Regions from separate parts of the Sinomonas sp. T428B genome, predicted to be linked through region 1. Evidence: predicted binding sites of a transcription regulator. Region 1 holds the regulator's gene; each other region holds the start of a gene.
The links. The regulator HrcA, encoded in region 1, represses chaperone genes, less so after heat shock. The targets are predictions, from matches to a motif close to TTNGCACTCGNNNNNNNCGAGTGCNAA.

Region 1 (3,267 bases):
AAGACCCCGCCCGTGCCCACGAGCTTGCCCTCGCCGACCTGCTCGCCGCGCAGCTTGGCGAACTGGCGCAGGAGCTCCTCCTGCTCGGGATCGAGGCGCGTGGGCGTCTCGACGCGGATCTGCACGAGCAGGTCGCCGCGACCGCCGCCGCGAAGGCGGGCGGCGCCGAGGCCAGGCAGGGTGACGACGTCGCCGGACTGGGTGCCCGGGCGCAGCGAGATGGCCTGCTCGCCGTCGAACGTGTCGAGGGTCATCTCGGCGCCGAGGGCGGCCGCCGTCATGGGCACGCTGAGCGTCGCGTGCAGCTGGTCCCCCTCGCGCGTGAACGTGCTGTGGCTCGCCACGCGGATCTCGACGTAGAGGTCGCCCGAGGGGCCGCCGGCCGTGCCGGCCTCGCCCTGGCCCGAGAGCTGGATGCGCGTGCCGGTCGAGACGCCCGCCGGGATCTTGACGGTGAGCGAGCGCCGGCTGCGCACGCGGCCCTCGCCGCCGCACTCGTTGCAGGGGGTCGGGATCTCGGTGCCGAAGCCCTGGCACGAGGGGCACGTGGCCATGGTCATGACCTGGCCCAGGATCGAACGGACGGGCCGCTGGATGTGCCCGCTGCCGTGGCATACGCCGCAGCGCACTGGCTCCGTGCCGGGCTCGCAGCAGGAGCCCTCGCAGCGGCCGCAGAGCACGGCCGTGTCGACCTCGATCTTCTTGTTGACGCCGAACACGGCGTCACGCAGCTCGATCCGGACCGCGATGAGCGCGTCCTGGCCGCGTCGGGTGCGCGAGGCCGGGCCCGCCTGCCCCCCGGCCGCCCCGCCGAAGAACGTCTCGAAGATGTCCTGGAAGGCGAAGCCGGAGCCGTTGTACGCGCCGCCGAACCCGTTGTCGTTGCCGTTCTCGTTGCCCGTCGTGTCGTAGATGCGCCGCTTCTGCGGGTCGGCGAGCACCTCGTAGGCGTGCGTGACGGCCTTGAACCGGTCCGCCGCCTCCTCGCCGGGATTGACGTCGGGGTGGAGCTTGCGGGCCAGCTTCCGGTAGGCCTTCTTGATCTCCTCGGCGCTCGCGTCAGACGGGACGCCCAGGGTTTCGTAGTGGCTGCTCACGGTCTTCTTTCTCTAGCTTCCTCTAGCTTCCGGCCAGGATCTTCGACAGGTAGCGGGCCACGGCCCGCACCGCCGCCATCGTGGCCGGGTAGTCCATGCGGGTCGGGCCCAGCACGCCGATCTTCGGCCCGTCCGTGCGCCCGTAGCCGGTGGCGACCACGGACGTCTCGATGAGCCCGTCGTAGGGGTTCTCGCGGCCGATCGTGACGGTCACGCCGCGCGGGTCGCTCGCCATCTCGGAGAGCAGCCGCAGCAGGACGACCTGCTCCTCGAGGGCCTCGAGGACCGGCGAGATGCTCTGCAGGAAGTCGCTGTTGGACCGGGCCAGGTAGGCGGTGCCCGCCATGACCATGCGGTCCTCGCGGGTCGAGGCGGCCAGGACCGAGAGGCCGCGCACGAGCTCGGCGGCCAGGGGCTGGTCGTGCGGCGGGAGTGCGTCGACGACGGCGCCGAGGGTCGCGTCGAGGTTGACGACCGAGGTCCCGGCGGCGCCCTCGATGAAGCGGTCGCGCAGGTACGAAAGCCGGTCCCGGTCGACCTCCTCGACGACGCTGTGGACGCGCTGCTCGACGGTGCCCGTGTCGGCGATCAGCACGAGCAGCACCTCGTGCGGCGCGAGGGCGACGGCCTCGATGTGGCGCACGCGGGCCCGCCCCAGCTGCGGGTACTGCACGACGGCGACCTGGTTCGTCAGCTGCGACAGGAGCCGGACGGTGCGCTCGAGCACGTCGTCGAGGTCGTCGGCGCCGTCGAGGAGCGTGTGGATCGCCTGCTTCTCCGCCGGGGAGAGCGGGCGCACGGCCGTGAGGTGGTCGACGAAGACGCGGTAGCCCTTGTCGGTGGGCACGCGTCCGGCGCTCGTGTGCGGGGCTACGATGAGCCCCTCGTCCTCGAGGGCGGCCATGTCGTTGCGGATCGTGGCGCTCGAGACGCCGAGCCCGTGGCGCTCCACGAGCGCCTTCGAGCCGACCGGCTCGCGGAAGTGCACGTAGTCTTCCACAATGGCGCGCAGCACTTCGAGCTTGCGCGGCTCGTTCATCCTCTCACCCCTTACGCCGTTCAGCGCCCGGCAATTGTTAGCACTCCCTGAGACCAAGTGCTAAGTCTATTATGCCCGCGGGCGCCCGTCCCGCAGCTGCTGGGGCACACGCCGTCGGCCGCCACGGCGAGGTTCCCGGGCCGCCGGGCCGGAGCCCATAGCATGATCACGCCGCCCGTGCGGGCGGCGCCGCCTGCGCCAGCGCGGCGGGAGCGAGGAAGGCCGGTGCGCGTGGAGCGGATGTCGTACGACTCATGGGGGCCCGCGGACCTCGCGGCGCCCCCGAAGCGCGAGCTGCCCGTTGTGCCGGTCGAGCTCGGCCTCGTGCTCGAGGACGCCGAGAGCGGCTGGGTCGGCGCCGTGATCCGGGTCGAGAAGTCCGGCGGCATGCACGTCATGAGCCTCGAGGACCGCCGGGGTCGCTCGCGCTCGTTCCAGCTCGGCTTCGGTTTCCTGCTCGACGGACGCCCGGTCCGCATCGGCCCGCCGGCGCCCCGCGCCGCTGCCGCCGCGCCGACGCGGACGGCCTCCGGGTCGGTGAGGGTCGAGGGGCTGCGCGCGCAGGTCGCCAAGGCGAGCAGGATCTGGGTCGAGGGCAAGCACGACGCCGAGCTGGTCGAGAAGGTCTGGGGCGACGACCTGCGCGTCGAGGGCATCGTCGTGGAGCCGCTCCACGGCGTCGACGACCTCGCCTCCGCCGTGGCCGAGTTCCGGCCCGGGCCCGAGCGCCGGCTCGGGATCCTCGTGGACCACCTCGTCGAGGGCTCGAAGGAGGCCCGCATCGCCGCCCAGGCCATGTCGGCGCCGGGCGCCGCGGGCAACGTGCTCATCGTCGGCCACCCGTACGTCGACGTGTGGCAGGCGATCAAGCCCTCGACGCTCGGCATCCCGGCGTGGCCCTCGGTGCCCCGCGGCACCGACTGGAAGACCGGCATCCTCGCCGCCTTCGGCTGGCCCCATGCGGGGCCCGAGGACATCGGCCTCGGCTGGCAGAAGCTGCTCGGGGCGGTGCGGACGTACGCGGACCTCGAGCCGGCGCTGCTGGGGCGCGTCGAAGAGGTCATCGACTTCCTGACGGCCTGAGGCCCGGACCTTGGCTATCCTTGGAGTGCCCCGGGGGCCGGAACCCCG
Region 2 (3,267 bases), 730 kb from region 1:
GCGCGAGCGGACGCGGCAGCGTCCCGAGCTGCTCGAGCGGCTCGGGTGGAAGCCCGCGACGCTGTGGACCATCGAGGTGTTCACCGACCCGAGTGGGTGCGCGGACAGGATCGCCCGCGACCTCGGCCTCGAGTCGCACGCCGACGAGGGCGGCTCCGCCGGCTTCCTCCTCGGACCCGTGCTCGAGACGGCCCCTGTCCCGAGGAGTCAGGCCGCCGAGCCTGGGGCTCTCGCCCACACGGGAGCCCGGGACGGGGACGGGAATGACGACGACGCGGGCGGCCGCTTTGGCGAGGAGGTCGACGACGCGTCTGCGGGGGAATATGGCGCGGTGGACTACAGCTCGGGGGACGCCGGCACGGCTGAATACGACGGCGGTGAATACGACGCCGAGTACGACGGCGCCGAGTACGGCACGGCCGAGGGCGACGCCCCTGACTACGCGACCTCGGACCCCGAGGAGGCAGGCGGCGCGGGCGGCACCATGCGGCCCCGCGCCAGCACCGGCGAGAACGCGGACCAGCGACACAACGATGAAGGGCAGATGCCGCAGCCGGACGACGCCGGACTCCGCCGCCCGCGGGGGGGACGCCGGGTGAGCATCCCGGGCACCGGACCGGCCTCCGCCGACGCCGCCGAGGAGCCGGTTCCGGGGCTCGCCCCCGGGCAGGAGCGAGCCGCCGCCTCCGAGAAGGAACGCGACCGCTGGATCAAGGAGCAGCGGCCCCCTCACTGGGGCTGAACGTACGACCGGAGTTGAGCGCCTCGCTGGGGCCAAGCCTTTTGTTGAGGCCGGGCCGCCCGCCGGCGTCGAGCGTCTCGCCGGGGCCGGGGCGCCATCGGTGCGGGCAGAGCCCCGCCCGCTGGGCGCCTCGCTCACCGGCCCCCCGCCTCGACGAGGACGAAGAAGACCTTGCCCTGGGCCGAGGCGCCCGCGATCCGCTGCGCCTGCTCGGGGGAGGCCCCGACCACGAGGAGCCCTTCGGCTTCCTGCGTCCCGAGCCACTGCCCGGCCGGCCCGCCGCCCGAGGCGCCCGGCGTCCACAGGACGGGGACCCGTGAGGCGAGCATTGTCCCGGCGCCCCCAGGCCCGCCCGTGTCCGTGCTCAGCACGAGGTCGATGAGCTGCCCCGGACTCAGGAGCTGGAGGGAGGCCGCATCCGCGACCCGCACGGGGACCGCCGCGGTCCCCGGAGCCGTCCCGGCCAGAAGGCCAGGCCCGACGAGGGCGGCGTCTGTGATGATCTCGCCGCGGCGCACCGCGCCCGCGATGCGCTGGCCGACGAGGCCCGAGGGCCCGGACGGCGCGCCCCGCGGAACGGCCTCGGCCGGGAGCCGTGCGACCGTCAGGTCGGCTGGGTCGAGCTGGGCGCCGGCCGGCAGGTCGCGGGCCGCGACGGCCACCGGGGCCATGGCCGCGGACGGCGGCGTCAGCTGGTAGACGGCAGCCCCGACCGCGATGCACGCGAGGGCGGCGGCGAGAGTCCGGCGCCGGCGCTCGAGGAACCGCCGAAGCGGGCTGCGTGGCGTGGGGGACCACAGCCGCGGCATGGACCGCCCGGGTGCACGACCGGGAACGGGACGCGCAGAGGCGTAGCGCGCCGGGGAACGGGGCCGCGTGGTGCGCAGCAGGTGCTCAGGGCGGTGGGGTTGGCTCATGCCCCCGACGGTAGGCAGCAGACAGCCCCGTGGGGGGCCGGCGGGCGCCCTATGTGGACGACCCGCCGGGGAAGGTAGCTGTGGAGGGGGAGTGCGTCAGGACGACGCGCTGGCCGCCGCGGGGGTCTTGGCCGTCGACGACGCCGTCGACGAGGCGGAGGACCCCGCGGGGACACTGCTGCCGCCGCTGCGGGAATCGGTGCGGTAGAAGCCGCCGCCCTTGAAGACGACCCCGACGCTGTTGAACTTCTTGCGCAGGGTGCCGGAGCACTCGGGGCAGACTGTCAGGGACTGGTCGCTGAAGGACTGGACGATCTCGAACGCGTGGTCGCAGTCCTTGCAGGCGTAGGCGTAAGTGGGCACGGTAACTCCTTGCTCAACCGGGCGGAGGCCCCTCGAGACTTGCCCGTGGGCGGCGTCGCCGTCCGCGGGCTAGCAGTCATGGCCTCCGAGTGCCAATTCTAACAGTCCACCGTCCCGGGACATTCCCGCGCTACGCCTGGGCGTCGCCCAGCACCACGGCGCCCCCGGGGGTGATGGCCGTCCCGACCCGCCGGTCGAGCAGTTCGTCGGGCACCTCGCCCTCGGCGAGCAGCTCGTCGTCGTACACCACCGCAGCGGTCGGGACCTGGAGGCCGAGGGTGTCCAGCCGCGCGAGGAAGCGGTCGTAGTAGCCGCCGCCCTGGCCGAGGCGGCGCCCGGCGACGTCGAGCGCCGTCGCCGGCAGCACGACGGCGGAGAGCGGCCCGCGGCCGTCCGGCCCCTCGCCCGCGGCGACCTCGACCGTGTCCAGGAGCGGCCCGTGCGGCTCCTGGACGGGTGCGTAGCGGCTGCGCACGAAGGGGATGCCCGGCCACCACTCGACCCATCCGAGCTGGCGCTCCGGCAGGCACACCGGCAGGAGGACCCGCAGGCCGTCCGCGTGGAGGGCCCCGAGGAGCCCCAGCGTCGGGGGCTCCGCGCCGACGCCGAGGTACGCCGTCACGGTCCCGCCCTCGGCCACGTGGGCCTCCGCCCACGTCCTGCCGTGGGAGGCGATCCGCTCGCCGGCGGCCTCGCGCTCGCGCGGGTCCATGGCTCGACGGGCCGCCCACAGGCGTGCCCTCAAGGCTGACTTGAGCTCGGCAGTCTCCACACGCCGACTCTAGCCGCCCGCCCCGCTGGCACGGGAAGAAGCCCCTGCCCCGGGAGGCCGTCGTATAGAGTGGCAGCGTGTCTACCACCGCTTCAGTCAGGAAAGCCGTCATCCCCGTGGCCGGGCTGGGCACCCGGTTCCTGCCGATGACGAAGGCCATGCCCAAGGAGATGCTGCCGGTCGTGGACAAGCCCGCGATCCAGTACGTGGTCGAGGAGGCCGTCTCCGTGGGCATCGACGACATCCTGATGATCACGGGCCGCAACAAGCGGGCGCTCGAGGACCACTTCGACCGTGTCCCCTCGCTCGAGGCGACGCTGGAGGAGAAGGGCGATGCGAAGAAGCTCGCCGCGATCCAGCAGTCGAGCAACCTCGGCGACATCCACTACGTCCGCCAGGGCGACCCCAAGGGCCTCGGCCATGCCGTGCTCTGCGCCGAGCGGCACGTGGGCAACGAGCCCTTCGCCGTGCTC
Region 3 (3,267 bases), 1.2 Mb from region 1:
CGTGAGGAAGAGGCCGGCGATGGACGCGGCGTTCTGCAGCGCCGAGCGGGTGACCTTGACCGGGTCGTTGACGCCGGCGGCCAGGAGGTCCTCGTAGACGCCCGTGGCGGCGTTGAGGCCGTGGCCGGCGGGCAGGCCGCGGACCTTGTCGACGACGACGCCCGGCTCGAGGCCAGCGTTGAAGGCGATCTGCTTCAGCGGGGCGTCGATGGCGACCTTGACGATGTTGGCACCCGTGGACTCGTCACCCTCGAGGGCGAGGTTCGCGAACGCCTTGGCACCGGCCTGGATGAGGGCCACGCCACCACCGGCGACGATGCCCTCCTCGACGGCGGCCTTCGCGTTGCGGACGGCGTCCTCGATGCGGTGCTTGCGCTCCTTGAGCTCGACCTCAGTGGCCGCGCCGGCCTTGATGACGGCGACGCCGCCGGCCAGCTTGGCGAGGCGCTCCTGGAGCTTCTCGCGGTCGTAGTCCGAGTCGGAGTTCTCGATCTCGGCGCGGATCTGGGCCACGCGGCCGGCGATCTGGTCGGCGTCGCCGGCACCCTCGACGATCGTGGTCTCGTCCTTGGTCACGACGACCTTGCGGGCCTTGCCGAGCAGCTCGACTGTGGCGTTCTCGAGCTTGAGGCCGACCTCCTCGGCGATGACCTGGCCGCCCGTGAGGATGGCGATGTCGGTCAGCATGGCCTTGCGGCGGTCGCCGAAGCCCGGGGCCTTGACGGCGACGGACTTGAAGGTGCCACGGATCTTGTTGACGATGAGCGTGGCCAGGGCCTCGCCCTCGACGTCCTCGGCGATGATGAGCAGCGGCTTGTTGGTCTGCATGACCTTCTCGAGGACCGCGACCAGGTCCTTCACCGAGCTCACCTTGGAGTTGACGATGAGGATGTACGGGTCCTCGAGGACCGTCTCCTGGCGCTCGGCGTCGGTGACGAAGTACGCGGAGATGTAGCCCTTGTCGAAGCGCATGCCCTCGGTGAGCTCGAGCTCGAGGCCGAAGGTGTTGGACTCCTCGACGGTGATGACACCCTCCTTGCCCACCTTGTCGAGGGCCTCGGAGATGAGCTCGCCGATCTGGGTGTCGCCGGCGGAGATGGACGCGGTGGCGGCGATCTCCTCCTTGGTCTCGATCTCCTTGGCGGACTCGAGGAGCTCCTTGGTGACGGCGTCGACGGCCTTCTCGATGCCGCGCTTGAGCGAGAGCGGGTCAGCGCCGGCGGCGACGTTGCGCAGGCCCTCGCGGACGAGCGCCTGGGCGAGGACCGTGGCGGTGGTGGTACCGTCGCCAGCGACGTCGTCGGTCTTCTTGGCGACCTCCTTGACGAGCTCCGCGCCGATCTTCTCGTACGGGTCGTCGAGCTCGATCTCCTTGGCGATGGAGACACCGTCGTTCGTGATCGTGGGGGCGCCCCACTTCTTCTCGAGGACGACGTTGCGGCCACGCGGGCCGAGGGTGACCTTGACGGCGTCGGCCAGCTGGTTCAGGCCGCGCTCGAGACCGCGGCGGGCCTCCTCGTCGAATGCAATGATCTTGGCCATGACGGCTTCGAGTCCTTTCGGGACGTGACTGTCTTCGTGGTCACCTGCTGCAGCGCCCGCGACGGCCGGCTCCCCCCGGCCCGCGAACGGGCCTGAGGTCGCCTCACCCCAGCGAGGTGTTCCCTTCCCCCCGCCGCCGACGGCGCCTCACTGCCCTCGCGGGCCCGCTCGGTTAGCAGTCTTGCTGCGGGAGTGCTAGGTCAATCATTAGCACTCGACCCCTCCGAGTGCAAGCGTGGGGGACGCCGAGTGTGGCCTCGGGCCAGCGCCTCAGCGGGCGACCGCGACCTCGCCGTCGACCTTGGGCAGGTTGTCCGCCCCGAAGCCGAGCACCATGAACCGGGCCGTGGTGATGTCCCCGTGCCCGTCGAAGGCGACGGGCCCCGACTGGCCCTCGTAGTCCACCGCCGTGCCGGCGGCGAGGAGCCCGAGGCAGGCAGGGAGGCCAGTGCAGTCGGTTCCCGCGGCGCCGGCAGCGCCTGTGCCGGCGTCCCCGCCCGAGACGGCGGTGAGCCGCGCGGCGATGGAGGTGCCGGCGTCGTCCTTGGCGTCCGCGGCGGCGAGGATCGCGAGGGCGGCAGCGTCGTAGGCCTCGGCGGCGAACGCCATGTCCTTCAGGTCAGCGTCCTGGCCGAGGACCGCGGTCTGGAACTCGGCGCTCGGGAAGACGCCCGGGACGGCGACGCGGGCTCCCTCGAGCGAGCGGGCAGCGAGCGCGGACCCGTGGCGGCCCACGAGACCGCCCGAGAGCACGAGGTCGTTGCCGCTGATCCCCGCCTCGGCGAGCTGGGCCAGGACGGCCGGCCCGCCGTCGTCCGCGACGACGGCGACCGCGTCCGCGCCCTGGGCGCCGAGGGCGGCCCCGCCGGCGTCGTGCCCCGTGAACTCGGCGCTGCCCGCGTCCCTGAGGCCCGCGGCGGTGAGCGCCGCCTTGGCCCCGTCCGCAATGGCCTTCCCGTGCGGCCCCGCCTGGTTCAGCACCGCGATGCTGCGGGCGCCGGACTGCCGCGCTAGCTCGACGAGCGCGGCGCCCTCGGCCGCCTCGGGCGCCATGGTGCGGAAGTAGAAGCCGCTGCTCGGGTACGAGCTCAGGACCGCGGACGTGTTCGCGGGCGAGATGAGGGGGACCTTGGCGCGGGCGAGCACGTCGATCGCCGTGGGGGCCCGGCTCGAGTCCGTCGGGCCGATGACGACGTCGGCGCCGGCCTCGACGAGCCGGCGCGCGGCCGCGCCCGTGTCCGCGGACGGCTCCGGGTCGAGCAGCTCGACCGGCTTGCCCGCGTGCCCGCCGGCGGCGTTGGCCTCCTGGACGGCGAGGACGACGGCGGCGAGCTGGGCGTCGTTGAGGTACGCCGACTCGCCCACGTTGTCGAGCAGGAGCCCGATCCGCAGCACGCCGTCCCCCGAGGGCGCGGGCCGCGCGGTTCGCGCGTCGCCGCCCGGGGTGCACGCGGCGAGAGCGAGGACGGCCGCCGCGCCGCCGGCGAGGGCACGCAGTTGGGCCCTGCGAGGCCGGGAGCCGGCACCGCGGCGAGGGGTCGGCGCGACCACGTCAGCCGGCATACCCGGGCCCGATCACCGCGGCGAGCGGGATGCCGAGGCCGGGGGCCTCGAGGACCGTGCCGATGCCGAGGTCCGCCGCGAGCGCCCGGGCCGAGGCCGCCGCTGACGCGTCACGGTAGAAGACGATCGACGTGTTCACCGGGCCCCCGCTCCAGTTCCCGA

Region 2: the regulator HrcA is predicted to act here: its motif matches at 2,092-2,118, upstream of ACUYMY_RS12600 (FmdB family zinc ribbon protein).
Region 3: the regulator HrcA is predicted to act here: its motif matches at 1,715-1,741, upstream of groL (chaperonin GroEL).

Annotation. Positions count from the first base shown of each region.
Region 1 is NZ_JBRAZR010000001.1:1,996,670-1,999,936, forward strand. Features, by position in the region: gene dnaJ (molecular chaperone DnaJ) at 1-1,097, opposite strand, end outside; gene hrcA (heat-inducible transcriptional repressor HrcA) at 1,120-2,136, opposite strand; gene ACUYMY_RS09215 (DUF3097 domain-containing protein) at 2,377-3,219, shown strand.
Region 2 is NZ_JBRAZR010000001.1:2,723,405-2,726,671, reverse strand. Features, by position in the region: gene ACUYMY_RS12610 (DUF4011 domain-containing protein) at 1-742, shown strand, start outside; gene cpaB (Flp pilus assembly protein CpaB) at 877-1,659, opposite strand; gene ACUYMY_RS12600 (FmdB family zinc ribbon protein) at 1,756-2,022, opposite strand; gene ACUYMY_RS12595 (5-formyltetrahydrofolate cyclo-ligase) at 2,153-2,794, opposite strand; gene galU (UTP--glucose-1-phosphate uridylyltransferase GalU) at 2,872-3,267, shown strand, end outside.
Region 3 is NZ_JBRAZR010000001.1:837,422-840,688, reverse strand. Features, by position in the region: gene groL (chaperonin GroEL) at 1-1,542, opposite strand, end outside; gene ACUYMY_RS03955 (ABC transporter substrate-binding protein) at 1,813-3,093, opposite strand; gene ACUYMY_RS03950 (LytR C-terminal domain-containing protein) at 3,095-3,267, opposite strand, start outside.